DNA from 2 places in the Pseudoalteromonas sp. 10-33 genome. Region 1 is predicted to be linked to the other one. Evidence: predicted binding sites of a transcription regulator. Region 1 holds the regulator's gene; the other holds the start of a gene.
What was found. The regulator FliA, encoded in region 1, starts transcription of late flagellar genes. The targets are predictions, from matches to a motif close to CTAAAGNTNNNNNNNNNNNNGCCGATA.
Positions count from the first base shown of each region.

Region 2: a site for FliA is predicted at 4,766-4,792, ahead of ATS76_RS13090 (DUF3530 family protein). Genes of this name have one in related genera too.

Region 1 is NZ_LOFI01000001.1:666,784-674,556, reverse strand. It holds gene ATS76_RS03120 (chemotaxis protein CheA) at 1-263, opposite strand, end outside; gene ATS76_RS03115 (protein phosphatase CheZ) at 279-1,046, opposite strand; gene cheY (chemotaxis response regulator CheY) at 1,065-1,448, opposite strand; gene ATS76_RS03105 (RNA polymerase sigma factor FliA) at 1,488-2,198, opposite strand; gene ATS76_RS03100 (MinD/ParA family ATP-binding protein) at 2,225-3,085, opposite strand; gene flhF (flagellar biosynthesis protein FlhF) at 3,078-4,553, opposite strand; gene flhA (flagellar biosynthesis protein FlhA) at 4,574-6,682, opposite strand; gene flhB (flagellar biosynthesis protein FlhB) at 6,756-7,773, opposite strand, start outside.
Region 2 is NZ_LOFI01000024.1:147,500-155,272, forward strand. It holds partial or broken gene ATS76_RS13075 (PhoH family protein) at 1-685, opposite strand, end outside; gene rapA (RNA polymerase-associated protein RapA) at 993-3,887, shown strand; gene rluA (bifunctional tRNA pseudouridine(32) synthase/23S rRNA pseudouridine(746) synthase RluA) at 4,088-4,741, shown strand; gene ATS76_RS13090 (DUF3530 family protein) at 4,862-5,767, shown strand; gene djlA (co-chaperone DjlA) at 5,750-6,607, opposite strand; gene murU (N-acetylmuramate alpha-1-phosphate uridylyltransferase MurU) at 6,629-7,294, opposite strand; gene ATS76_RS13105 (aminoglycoside phosphotransferase family protein) at 7,291-7,773, opposite strand, start outside.

The DNA.
Region 1 (7,773 bases):
ATTAACTCAGAGTTAACTGTTCGTACACCCTGTCTGAGTAAATCGAATACATTTTCTGCACCATGGCATGCGTCAACTAACTCCGTCATGGCTAAAAACCCAGCACCACCTTTTACAGTGTGAAACCCTCTAAATATGGCATTGAGTAATTCGGTGTCTTCTGGATTGTTTTCCAGCTCAACTAACTGTTCAGATAAAAGCTCTAGGATTTCTCCTGCCTCTACAAGAAAGTCTTGTAAAATATCTTCATCGACTTCAAACATGCAGTTACTCTCCTCTTAGAAGCCCAAACTTGATAAAAGATCATCGACTTCATCTTGATCAGATACAACATCATTACGTGATTCTTTATCAATAATAGGGCCTTCTGGACCTGCTAAAGTTTGTTCGTCTAATGGTTCATTTGTTTTTTGTTGTTCTATTTTTTCGGCTTTACCGTCGTTTTGATCAGCAAAGGCAGTCAAAAGATGGATCAAGCTTTCTTCGACTTCTCTAACAAGCTCAATAACCCGGCGAATAACTTGCCCGGTTAAATCTTGATAGTCTTGCGCCATAAGTACATTTGTCATCAAACTTTGCAGCTCATCGGTTTTATGATGAGAATTGTTCATAAACTTATCAATGCTGTGGCATAACGATTTAAACTCTCCTAACTCAATCTCTCGATTCATTAGGCGATCCCATGTCGGTTTGATATGAGATATCTCATCCGCCAACTGCTGAGCAATTGGTAGGCTAGCCTCAACAGCATCCATTGTTTTATTTGCGGCATTTTCTGTCATTTCTATAACATAATTAAGCCGTTTTTTTGCATCTGGAATCGCATCGGTAGTTAAGTCAGTTAAGCGAGTGTCTAGCTCGAAGCTTTTTAAAGCTTCATGCAATTGACGGGTTAACTTTCCAACTTCAGCAAATATTTCAGATTGCTCCTTAGAAGCAGTATCTAAAATTAACTGATTGGCTTTGTCTTGCTCACCGTTTTCTAGATAAACAACGAGCTGACGAGCTTGTTCTAAAGTTATTTGAGGCGCAGCAAGTGCTGACATAAGCCTCTCCCCCTATCATTAGCCTAAACGTTCAAATACTTTTTCTAATTTAGTTTTGAGTGTTCCAGCAGTAAATGGCTTAACAATATAACCATTAACACCTGCCTGTGCTGCCGCTATAATTTGTTCTTTTTTAGCTTCAGCCGTTACCATCAATACCGGGATGTGTTTAAGCTTATCATCCGCACGTATTGCTCTTAGTAGGTCTATACCCTGCATTCCTGGCATATTCCAATCGGTAACAACAAAATCAAATACTTGATTTTGTAGCATTGGCAAAGCGGTTGACCCGTCGTCTGCTTCTTGAACATTAGTGAAACCTAAGTCACGCAACAGATTTTTAATAATACGTCTCATTGTTGAAAAATCGTCAACAACCAGAATTTTCATGTTTTTATCCAAAACATCCCCCAGTGAGGTCTTAACCTTGTTTACTTACTACTAATTTATCCAGTCATTGATTTTAGCTTTGAGCTTAATCATCGCCTGACCATGTATTTGACTTACACGCGATTCGCTTACATCGAGTATATGCCCTATTTCTTTTAAATTCATTTCATCGTTATAGTACAAAGACAGCACCATTGCATCTCGTTCTGGCAAAGATTTTATCGCACCTAATAAAGACTCATTAAACCGCTCATTTTTAACGTTATTAAACGGTTTGTCTAGCGCTAAATCTTGATCAACTGGACTGATGACATCCTCGTCGACACCAAGGTCTTCTATACCTAGTACTTTACTTGCATTTACATCGTTTAAGATATGATGGTACTCATTTAACGAAATTTCAAGTTTTTCAGCAACTTCTATATCTGTAGGCTCACGGCTTAAGCTTTTTTCTAAAAAAGCAATTGTTTCAGCCACCAAACGGCTTTTGCGATGCACTGAACGGGGTGCCCAATCGCCACGTCGCATTTCGTCAAGCATTGCCCCACGAATACGAATCCCTGCAAACGTTTCAAAGCTGGCGCCTTTGGTTGCATCAAAGCTCTTAGATGCTTCAATCAGGCCAATCATGCCTGATTGTATTAAATCGTCCAGCTGAACGCTGGCAGGTAAACGCGCTATAAGGTGACATGCCACTTTTTTGACGAGTGATGCATGTTTTTCAACAATCACATTTAAATTTTGTGCTGATTGATATCCCATAACTTTATTCACCAATGTTGTCATAATTAGCCGTTTACTAGTTTCTCTATGAAAAACTCCAGATGACCCGATGGTTGGTTAGGTATTGGCCATTTAACTGCTTTTGTTGCTAGCGCTTGAAACGCCAGTGCCGCAGGCGAATTTGGAAAAAGTTCTACAATAACTTTTTGACGGCGTGTTGCCTTACGCATATTTTCGTCGTAGGGAACCGTTGCAACCAAGTCCATTGATACATCTAAAAAACGATCGGTTACTTTGGAAAGTTTTGCAAATAACTCTTGCCCTTCACGCATGCTGCGGACCATATTTGCAACAATTTTAAATTTATATACACCATGCTCACGGCTCAATACTTTTATCAGCGCGTAGGCATCTGTTATTGATGTGGGCTCGTCGCATACAACAACCATGACATCTTGTGCTGCGCGAGAAAAACTCAGCACCATGTCAGAAATACCTGCAGCGGTATCTACAATTAAAATATCAAATTCTGTATTTAATTCGCTAAAAGCTCTGATGAGTCCCGCATGCTCTGAAGGCGACAATTCAACCATACTTTGAGAGCCCGACGTTGCGGGTACAATTTTAATACCTGCGGGGCCTTCAACTAGAATTTCATCGAGTTCGCATTCACCAGATAAAACATGTGATAAGTTACGTTCAACACGCAGTCCTAGCATAACGTCACAGTTTGCTAAGCCTAAATCGGCATCAAGAACCAATACTCTGTTACCTTGCTGGCCTAATGCAATTGCAGTATTAAGAGAAACATTTGTTTTTCCTACTCCACCTTTACCGCCAGTGACAGCGATAACTTTTACGCCGTTGTTATTGTTTTGACTCATTTTGCGCAGGCCACTTGCTTGATCTAATACTGTGTTAATCATACATCCCTACTGTGCTTGGCGCCACTGCTTGGTGCCTTGAATGTTGTGCTTTTGCTCTTTTTAAATAGAGTTGCTCAGCCTTTTTAACTAGTTTTTCAGCATTTGCAACTCGAATATCTTCTGGTACTCGTTGACCGTTAGTAAGATACCCTATTGGAAGGCGATTTTGAATCGCAATACTAATAATCTCACCTAAACTTAAAGATTCGTCTAATTTGGTGAATATACAACCACTTAACTGCACTTTCTTAAAGTGTCTAACGGTTTCTTGCAACACGTGTATTTGCGATGTTGCACTGAGCACTAAATAACTACGAATATCAACGCGCTGGTTACGCATAAGAGTATTAAGCTGCTCAGTTAAACGTAAGTCGCGTTGGCTCATACCCGCAGTATCAATTAATACTAGTCGTTTATTTCGTAAATGATATAAAACTTCAGCTAATTCATTAGCATCTTTAACTTGCTTAACGCCACAGCCTATAATTCGACCATACGTAGCAAGTTGCTCATAAGCACCAATTCTGTATGTGTCGGTTGTGATTAAAGCGACTTTGTCTGCACCGTACTTTTGTGCACCAAGTGCAGCTAATTTAGCAACTGTGGTTGTTTTACCAACCCCAGTTGGGCCAACCAAAGCGTATACGCCGCCTTGACGTAAAATTTCGTTATTGGTTGTCTGCATCTGATCTTCAACCATTGTTAAAAGTGCTTTCCAACCCTGCTGACGAGACACATCGTCAGGTACAAAGCACGCCATTTGCTCTGCAACATCTTTATCTATACCCATACCAACTAAACGATCAATCATGCATGCACGAGTAGGGTCGCGCCTTGCCATGTCTTGTTGCATAAGCCCTGATACTTGATGCTCTAACAACTGACGAATGGCATTCATTTCGTCACGCATTGACGAAATTTGCTCACTTTCATTATGTTTAGTTTCTTGACGGTTGGTCACTGGGGTATCAAGGTCATCAAAATCACTTTCTAGGTCATCAAACCCAAGGCTGTCTGCTTGTGTTTGCGGACGAGCTGAAGCTTGACGTTCATTGGTAAATATAGGTCGAGGACGCTGCTCTTGCACTGGCTCTTGGTAGTTGTCTGTAGTATCAATACCTGATTGCGAAAACATAGAAGCCAGTTCTGCAGAGCGAGGACGTGGAGCTTGGCGCTCTAATAATGCTTGAAGACTATCAGCTACTTTCGCTTGTGGCTCTGGCTTAGCGCGAAGTGGCTCTGGTTTTACAAAATTATGCACTGGCTGTGACTTTGCAAAACTTTGTGCTGGCGCACTTTGCGGTTGCTCTTTTTTAGGGGCTGCTTTGTCATAATCAACTGCTGCTACAATTTCGACACCGTTAGCTAGCTTTTTATTTGACATAATAACCGCATCAACACCTAATTCTTCTTTAACTTCTTTAAGTACTGTGCGCATATCTTTAGCAAAAAAACGTTTTATTTTCATGATTCAACCCCTTTAAAATCTTATTGTTGGCCTACAGAGCTGACTATCTTGATCTGTCTTTCATCTGGTACCTCTTGATAAGACATCACCCTTAAACCCGGGATGGTGTACTTAACAAAACGAGATAACACAGTGCGTAACATTCCCGACGTTAGCAATATTGAAGGTTCACCGGACATTTCTTGGTTTTGATGCGCTTCGTTTAGTGACACTTGAAGTCGCTCTGCAAGTCCTGGTTCTATACCGGCACCTTCGTCGCCTGCATTTTGTAGTGACTGATGCAACATCTGTTCCAACTCAGGCGCCAAGGTTATGACAGGGATTTCTGACGACATACCTACAGCATCTTGAACTATTAATCGGCGTAATGAAATACGCACTGCAGCCGTTAATACATCGGGGTCTTGACTACGCGGGCCATACTCAACAAGCGTTTGTACAATTGAACGCATGTCGCGAATTGCAACCCCTTCATTAAGTAAGTTTTGTAGTACTTTTACAATCACAGTTAATGGTAATACGTCAGGAACTAAACCTTCAACTAAGCGAGGGTGACTTTTACCTAACATGTCTAATAAGTTCTGTACTTCCTCGTGGCCTAATAGCAGTGCTGCGCTGTTTGTGAGTAACTGGCTAATATGTGTAGCCACAACCGTGGCTGAATCTACCACGGTATAACCTAGCGATTGTGCTTCGTCTTTTTGATCTGGTTTTATCCATACCGCATCAAGTCCAAAAGCAGGGTCTTTAGTTTCAACCCCTTTAATTGGCCCAAATACTTGACCAGGGTTTATCGCCAGTTCATCACCATGCTTGAGTTCACCTTCACCTGTAGATACCCCCATAAGCGTAATTCTGTATGCATTAGGGTCAAGCTCTAAGTTATCGCGAATGTGTACTGGTGGAACTAAAAAGCCCAGCTCTTGAGAAAGCTTTTTACGTACTCCCTTAATACGATTTAGTAGTTCTCCGCCTTGAGATTGATCAACCAAAGGAATTAACCTGTACCCTACCTCTAATCCAATTACATCGACTTGCTGAACATCATCCCACCCCAGTTCTTTTTGTTCTTGTTTATTGGCAACACCCGTACCAGCAGCTCCATTTGCAGCAGCTTCAGCCTCTGCTGCAGCGACTTTTAGTTTACTTTGTTGAGTGTAATAAGCTAAATAACCTAATAATGCGCCTAGGCTTAAAAATGCTAAATGAGGCATGCCCGGTACTAAGCCCATGGTAATTAAGATACCAGAAGCTATAAATAATGACTTCTCGTTGCCAAGTTGTTTCTTAAACTGGTCGCCCATATTGAGTGACTCGTTTTGACGTGTTACTACAATCGCTGTACCAATCGATAGCAACAGTGAGGGAAGCTGAGCTACTAGGCCATCACCAATCGTAAGCAGTGTGTAAACTTCCATAGCTTGGCCAAAACTTAAATCGTGCTGGATCATGCCAACAAATAAACCACCAACAATGTTGATAATTAAAATGACAATACCAGCAATAGCATCACCTTTTACAAACTTACTTGCACCATCCATTGAACCATAAAAATCGGCTTCGCGAGTAACCTCTTCGCGGCGATCACGCGCTTGCTCTGCACTAATGAATCCTGCGTTTAAATCGGCGTCAATTGCCATTTGTTTACCTGGCATTGCATCAAGTGTAAAACGTGCCGATACTTCAGAAATACGCCCTGCACCTTTGGTAATTACAACAAAGTTAATAATGATAAGAATTAAAAATACCACTAGGCCAACAGCATAGTTCCCGCCAATAACAACAGACCCGAAGGCTTCTATCACTTTCCCCGCGGCATCTCCACCATTATGTCCTTCAAGTAGTACAACACGTGTACTTGCTACGTTAAGTGCTAAACGCATAATTGTAGCGATAAGTAACACGGCCGGAAACATACCAAACTCAACCGGTTTCATGGTGTAAACCGTTACGAGTAGTACCACCAACGCCAAAGCAATATTGAATGAAAAGAGGATATCAAGTAAAAATGGCGGTAACGGTAAAATGACCATTCCCAAAGCTGCAAGCACAAGCAAAGGCGTACCTACGCCTTTTGCATATTCTTTTTTATCTGCGTTAAGTTGTTGTAATACCGCTTTAAAACTCATAATTCTACAATTTCAAAAAATTGACACTACGTAGAATTAGCAATAACTATTCCAAGTTAATAAAGGAGTGATATTAATACCTGTAAGCATCTGGGATGGGGAGCTTTTTATTGAGCTTTGTCGGGCGTTTTCCGCGACCTTTATTGAAACGTTTTAACTGAAAAACATAAGCTAAAACCTGTGCAACGGCAGTAAAGAGTTGATCAGGAATTTGTTCACCTACTTCTGCGGTATGATAGAGCGCTCGCGTAAGCATGGGCGACTCAACAATCGGTACATCGTTACCATTTGCCACCTTTCGTATTTGCATAGCAAGTTCATCTACGCCTTTTGCAAGCACTATAGGAGCACCTGCTCGCTCGGTGTCGTATTTAAGCGCGACAGAATAATGCGTTGGGTTAGTAACCACAACATCGGCATCAGGCACGTCTTGCATCATTCTTTTTTGAGACATTTGCCTTTGAGTTTGCCTAATACGCGCTTTTATTTGAGGATCACCTTCAGAGTTTTTGTACTCGTCTTTTACCTCTTGCAGTGTCATTTTTAACTGCTTATGGTGAGTATGACTTTGATACGGCGCATCAATTGCCGCAATAATTACCAATGTGCATGATAATGCCAAAAACATCCACGAAAGTATTTCGAGCGCATGAATAATATTGTTAGGCGCAGACTCAATGCTTAAGTGTAAAATTTCGTCGAAAAAAGTATTAATTAGAAAAAAAGCAAAGCTTGCAACGACTAAGAACTTTAAAATAGCTTTAGTGAGCTCTACCGCTGCTTGCGGACCAAACATACGTTTAAAGCCTTTAAACGGAGACATTTTGCTTGCTTTGGGAGCGGCTGCTTGCCAACTAAAATTAAAGCCACCCAATAAAGTGTTGCCTATAATGCCTGCAAACAAAATAATGAATACAAACATAGCCATAGGAAAAATAAGCGCATCAGCCACACTAGACCAAACCGCAAACATTTTAGTAGTGTCGTAGGTTTCATTTCGATTAAGGCTAAGCATTCTGCCCATAATATTGTATAAACCCTTACCAATTTCAGGGCCGTACATTAACAGTGAAATAGCTGAAAAAATAAGT
Region 2 (7,773 bases), on a different contig from region 1:
CCCTAGCCGCGAAGTGATTACCCTCATCAAGTAAATACTCATTACAAAATACATCTGGTATTAGATTTTTAGGCACATGATGAAACGTATCTCGCCCATGTTGCTCTGTGTTGCACTGCCCTACATGTCCCCAAAAATCACCTTCTATTTTTTTATAACCGCTAGTGAGCAAGCTAATATCATCAATAAGCTGATCAGTTCGGTAATCCTCTACATATTTAAGTCCTGCGCCTTTTGCTTTTAAGCGCATATTTATGTCTTTGGTAACCAATATCACTTTTGAATCGCTATGGTGCTTTTGTAAATATACCGCACAATTAATAATCCGATGATCGTTTTCATTGCCCGGCAACCCCGAAATTGAGTCTGCAAATAAATGGTCATTAACAATAATGAGCGTGCCGGCAGAGCTCGATTTAGCCTTTTTATTACTTGGCAAAGCAACGCCTTGTAACATTTGTTCAGGGGTTGCGTTTTTAAGTACCTCATCTAAACCACGAATTGCAACGCGGGCATCGCGGCTTACATCGTGTTTTCGGTCCTTAATGTGATCAAGCTCTTCAAGTACGGTCATCGGAATAACCACGTTATGTTCTTGAAAAGACAAATAAGCGAGGGGCTCGTGGAGGAGTACGTTGGTGTCTAGCACATACATTTTACTTTCAAGGTTCGAAGCTTTTTCCATAGCACTTTCCTTACGTTTTATGATTTTTATGCTATACCAAAATAACTAAGTAAAACGGGCAAAAATCAAAACCTGCAATACTTAATTGCCAAGGCATATTGAAAGTTTAGTCTATTTGCCATAAAAGTCCGTTTTATTACAACCTGAATTTAGTTTTTATTTACCTTTTTAATAGGTTAAAAAATGGCGGTTTTATTCTTTATAATTAACACTTATAAAATTAATTAAAAGTGAGATAAATAGCGCCTTGCAGTGGTGTTAGCTTACAGGTAACATAGCCGCCTTTTTCATCATAGACGAGACATACATGAATTTTTCCTTAGGTCAGCGTTGGATCAGTGATACAGAGTCAGATTTAGGATTAGGCACCGTTGTTGCCATTGAAGGCCGACAGGTCAGCATATTATTTCCAGCCAGTGGCGAAAACCGTGTTTACTCTACAGCAGAAGCACCGGTTACCCGTGTGGCATTTAATCCAGGCGATGTGATCAAAAGCGTTGAAGAATGGGAATTAGAAGTAGAGTCTATTGAAGTTCAGGGTGAACTACTTTGTTACGTGGGCACCCGTGTTGATAATGGCGAAGAAGCAAAGTTAAAAGAAACTTTTTTAGATCATTTTATAAAGTTTAATAAGCCACAAGACCGTTTATTTGCTGGCCAAGTAGATCGTTTTGATCGTTACACACTGCGTTACCAAACATGGCAACATAAATTTGAACGTGAACAATCGCCTATTAAAGGCTTAATTGGTCAGCGTGCTAATCTTATACCCCACCAGCTTTATATTGCCCAAGAAGTAGGTAAACGTTTCGCACCACGCGTACTTTTATCTGATGAAGTAGGCCTTGGTAAAACGATTGAAGCAGGCATGATTCTGCATCAGCAAATTATTAGTGGCCGCGCAAGCCGCGTACTTATTGTTGTACCTGAAAACCTGCAGCACCAATGGTTAGTCGAAATGCTACGCCGCTTTAACTTACGTTTTTCTATTTTTGATGAAGAGCGTTGCGACGAAGCCTTTGCCGATTCACCAAACGTATTTGATACAGAGCAACTTGTCCTTACAAGCCTTGAGTTTTTAACCAAGAAAAAGCGCTGGTTTGAACAAGCCACATTGGCTGATTGGGATCTATTAGTTGTTGATGAAGCGCACCACTTAAGCATTAATAACGGTAAACCAAGCACTGAATATCAACGCATGGCTGAGCTTAGCCAAGATATCCCTGGCCTTATTTTATTAACTGCAACGCCAGATCAGCTAGGCCATAGCAGTCACTTTGCACGCCTACAGTTACTCGACCCAGATCGTTTTTACGACTACGACGTATTTAAAGAAGAGGAAGCAAATTACAAAGACGTAGCGCAAGCGGCAAACCAGTTATTACAAGATCAAGCTCTTGACGATAATGCAAAAGCAACGCTTATTGAGCTATTAAAAGAAACCGACATTACCGTTATTCTTGAAAAAGCGCAGCAAGGCGATTTACCAGCGCGTAAAGAAATACTTAATATGTTGCTCGATCGTCACGGTACTGGCCGTATATTATTCAGAAACAGCCGCAGTGGCATTGATGGCTATCCAAGCCGTAAATTACATGCTTACCCTATGGCATTGCCAAAACAGTACAAAACGGCCATGTCTGTACTCGGTAGCATGAGCGGTATTCAAAATGCAGAACTAAGTGCACACCGCGCTCTTTTCCCTGAAAAAATATTTCAAGAGTTTGAAGGCGAAAGCGCAAGCTGGGGATTATTTGACCCACGTGTAGATTGGTTAATCGACACACTTAAAACACTAAAACATGAAAAAGTACTTCTTATTTGTGCAAAAGCCGAAACCGCTATTAGCCTTGAGCAAATACTGCGTGAGCGCGAAGCGATTAAAGCCTCGGTTTTCCACGAAGGTATGTCTATTATAGAACGTGATCGCGCGGCTGCATTTTTTGCCGACGAATACGACAACGCACAAATACTATTGTGTTCAGAAATTGGTTCAGAAGGTCGTAACTTCCAGTTCTCTCATCACTTAGTGTTATTTGATTTACCATTAAATCCCGATTTACTAGAGCAACGAATTGGCCGATTAGACCGTATAGGCCAAACACAAGACGTGAATATTCACGTACCGTACTTTGAAAACACGGCGCAAGAAGTATTACTGCGTTGGTACAACGAAGGCCTTGATGCGTTTGAAACAACATCAACTACAGGGCAATTATTGTATAAAGAGTTCCGCGAAGATTTACTTGAATACATTTCAGCGCATAACTGTGATGAAGACGAGCTAGATCCACTGCTTGAACAGGTTGCTCAGCAAAATGCCGTGCTACGTAAAAAAATGGAAAGTGGACGCGATCGTTTATTAGAGCTGCATTCATCGGGCCAAGGTGCTGCAGACTCTCTGGTTACTGACATAGAAAAACTCGATAACCAGTTTGAACTGCCAAGTTACATGATCAACGTGTTCGACACTTTCGGTGTAAGCCAAGAAGACAAAGGCGAGAACACCATTATTTTAAAGCCTACAGAGCATATGTTAAACGCGTCATTTCCATCGCTTAAAGATGATGGAATGACTGTGACATTTGACCGCGACACCGCACTTTCACAAGAAGATGTACACTTTATCAGTTGGGATCACCCAATGGTACAAGGCACAATGGACATGATTTGTGATGATGACTTTGGTAGCGCATCGGTTGCCTTACTCAAAAACAAAAAACTCCCTGCGGGCACCTTTTTTGTTGAGCTTATTTTTGTAGCCGAAGCAATGGCGCCTAAAGCATTACAAGTGGGCCGCTTTTTACCCCCAACGCCTATTCGTATATTGCTTGATAAAGCCAGTAATAACTTAGGCGAAAACGTTGCATTTGATGGGTTTAACCAACAACTTTCAGCCGTTGGTCGTCAAACAGCAAGTAAACTTGCGGGTGCACTACAAAGCGCAATTCACCCTATGATCACAACAGCAAAAGACATGGCACAAGAAAAACTCGAGGTTATTCGTGCACAGTCGCTAGCTAAAATGCAAAGCACGCTAATTGAAGAACAATCTCGTTTAGAAGCCCTTAAACAAATTAACCCGAATATTCGCCAAGAAGAAATTACTTTCTTTGATAAGCAGCGCAGCGAGTTGACTACGCACATTGAAAAAGCGCAGTTACAACTAGATGCAATTCGCTTAATAGTGGTTTCGCACTAGGGGTTTTTGAGCTTTAAGTTTATAGCTGTCAGTCGTTAGTAAAAATGACAGCTTAATAAAGCGCGGTATTTATACCGCGCTTTTTTATATTCAAACAAGGCATATAAATTAGAAGCCTTTGTACAGACTATCAATGTTTTCCTTGAGCCTTTGCCCTTGCTCCCCTAAAATAGTGCCCTTCAAAATCATTAAGGTCGGCCGTGTTAGTTAATTACAATCCCCCAATGAACCCGTATTTAACCATACTTTTTCAAGACGACGACTTGCTCATTGTTAATAAACCCAGCGAATTATTGACCGTACCGGGTAAAGATCCTAAACATGCCGACAGCTTAATTAACCGAGTGAATCGCGTGTTTCCAACCGCACGAATTGTTCACCGCCTTGATATGGCAACTTCCGGCATACTTTGCCTTGCTATGAATAAAGCTGCCCATAGGCATTTAAGCATGCAGTTTCAAGAACGTGAAACCGCTAAGCGGTATATTGCTCGCGTATTTGGGCAACTTGAACAAGACAATGGTTCTGTTGATTTGCCACTTATTTGCGACTGGCCTAATCGCCCAAAGCAAATGGTAGATCATGAAAATGGTAAGCCATCGCTCACTCACTATAAAATACTTGAACGAGAAGAAAGCGCCACTCGCGTTGAGCTCACTCCTATTACTGGTCGTTCACATCAATTACGTGTACATATGCTAAGCCTTGGCCATCCTATTCTAGGTGACAGACTCTATGCCCACACAGAGGCGCTCGCAGCCGCTCCGCGTTTACAACTTCACGCACAAATGTTGCAACTAAAACACCCAGTCACCGAGCAAATAATGACCTTCGAAGCAGAACCCGAGTTTTAACGGGCTCAATTACTTAGCAAAGGATTAAACTTTTAGTTAAACATGCCGATACCTAACTAATGACCACTAGTTGAGCGTGTTATGGTGTTTTTGCAATTAATTAAAAAGACTTTGTGTTACATGGCATATAGCTGCGTGGCCCTTTTAGTAATGCCTGCAACTGCCGCTGAACATATTGCTCCGCCTTCTTTTTCGAGTGTTGAAAATAGCGATATTAAACGCCTTCTACCCAGCGATGAAGTGAAAACCTTATTGGCAGGTGAAACTGAATTTTTAAGTTTGCACAGTGAATACATGAGTGCTGATTTTAGAGGGACTGTATTACTGATCCCCGACTGGCAATCAACCCCTACTAACAATGCTGGAATGAGTTACTTACGCAAGGAGCTTAACAATTTAGGCTACACCACTTATGCAATGACCATCCCTGATATTGATTGGCAAGCGAGTAAAATAGCAGAGACGGCCGCAGAAACAGCACCAAGCACCGCCACTGAAACAGAGAGTCAAGCCAACAGTGAATCAGAGCAGCCTAATGTTTCAAGTAAAAACGAAGCGCCTCACCATGTGGATGCTATTGAAGCCGTCAGTGATGAAGTACTCGACAACTACAAATTAAATTTACTGGCGCGCTACAAAGCCCTTTACCAAACAGCGATGGAAGAGCCTAGCAATATTGTTATTATTGCCCAAGGCACCAGTGCAGGGGTATTAACTGAATATTATGCAGATTTTCCGCAAGAACGCGTAGATGCGTTTATTAGTTTAAGTAGCTATTTACCCAATGCAAAACGCAATAAAAGCCTAAACCAAACAACGTCTCTTGTTACGCCTGCCCTTTTAGATATTTATTACGCCGGCGACAATCGCGACATTTTAATTAACCTAAAAAATCGCCAGCGCTGGGTTAACCGAAACGCTAAATTCGACTACCGCCAGCGCCAATTATTTGGGCTTCGTGATCAGTCGCAACAACATGCTCGGCTAACAAAAGAAATAGACGGCTTTTTACGCCGCCTTTTTTAAATATTCATAGGCCGCTTGAATATCTTGGCTTTTTTTAACGGCTAATTCCATCATATGCTTTGGTAAACCTTGCGATACTAATTTATCAGGGTGATGTTGCGCCATTAACTTACGGTAAGCTACTTTTACTTCTCGCTCTGTTGCTCCCTCGTTAAGCCCTAAAAGCCCAAGCGCTTGAGTACGATTCATGTTGTTATTAGGTGGCACATGATGGCCTGAACCTTCTTTATAACTACTACTTTGCCCTTGCTGCTGTTGATAACGCTGTTGCTGTTTTCTAAAATTAAACTCAGCTTGATAGCGTTTAAGCACAAACGCAAAATGAGTTTTAGAAATGCCTAGCTGTTTACTTACTTCACTCAGTAATTGCTTTTCTTGCTCAGCCAAAATGCCATCAGAAAACGCCATTTGAATTTGTATTTCTAAAAATAATTGCAGTAAATCATGACGCTTAGCAAAACGTTCTTTGAAATCATAGACGGTTTCTTTTAATGAAAAGTCGCTTTGTTTACCCGCTTGAAAAGCATGCTGTGCTTCGCGGCGCTCTTCGCCTTTTAAGCCCATTTCATCCATAAATAAGCTGGCGGCTTTTATATGTACTTCGCTTACTCGGCCGTTAGACTTTGCAATATGGCCCATCACTGCAAAGCAGCTGGAAAAAAATAACGCTTGGCGTTGATGGACATCATCACCATTAAATAAACTTGAAAAGCCACCTGCTTTATCAAAATTATTTTTTAAACTTTTATCAAATAAATGCCCTAGATATAGACCTAAAATAGCACCAAAAATTTTGCCAAACATAAAACCAAAACAAAATCCGAGTATTTTTCCCCACATATAAACTGCTACTCCTATTAATTATGTGTCGGCTTGCGCCAAGCGTTCATTTAATGCCGTTAAACGCGCTGGTGTGCCTATGTCATCCCAACTACCAATATAAAGCTCGGTAGACACTAAGTGTTTGCTTAGTTTTTCTCGAAGTAACGGCCCAAGCGGACGAATGCCTGGCTCTAAATCATTAAAAAAGTCAACCTGATAGCGGCTAATACCCGAGAATGTATATTTTGGACTCTCAGGCGATAAATGACTCAATGCAAAATCGCCATCAGGATTATGAGGTGGATTTTCAATAAGCACCAAATGCGCCTCTCCTGGCTGCAAATGCAATTGCATAAGTGAGCTTACATCGTAATCGGTAAATACATCGCCATTTATCACAATAAACGACTCACCTAATAAGGGAAGTGCTTGAATAATTCCCCCTGCGGTTTCAAGGCCGCCTTCAACCTCTTGGCTATAAACAATACTTACACCAAATTGACTACCATCTTTGAAGTACGCTTTAATTTTATCACCTTGCCATGCAAGATTTATCACTATGTCGGTAATACCTGCGGCCTTTAAATTATTAACATGGTGCTCTATTAATGGCTTATTTTGCACTTTAAGCATAGGTTTAGGCATAGCGTGAGTGAGCGGCATCATACGCTGCCCACGTCCTGCGGCTAAAATCATGGCTTTCATAAGCTTACCTGCTCTAATTTTTTAATCACTTTTTGCGCTATTGTATTTTTAACCCAATCACCGAGCGCATTGAGCTCAGGGTAACGTGCAGCAATTTCTGTAATATACTCAAGGGTGGGCAAAATATTAGCTAAATAACCTGTTTTACCATCACGTAAATACAGACGGCAAAATATACCAGCGGCTTTTAAATGACGCTGTAAACCGGTTAAGTCAAACCAAACTTTAAATTGCTCAAACGACGTGTTAGCGACTAAGCCTTGACGTTTAAATTCGTTATAACCAAATACTAATAGTTGAGCGAGCTCATCATCAGGTAGCTTAAAATAGCAATCGCGTAATAACGAAACTAAATCGTAACAAAGCGGCCCGCGCACGGTGTCTTGGTAATCTATTATCGCCCACTGCGAATTGCTGTGCATAATATTACGGCTATGGTAGTCGCGATGCACTGTTACTGTGGGCTGTTCAAGCATGGC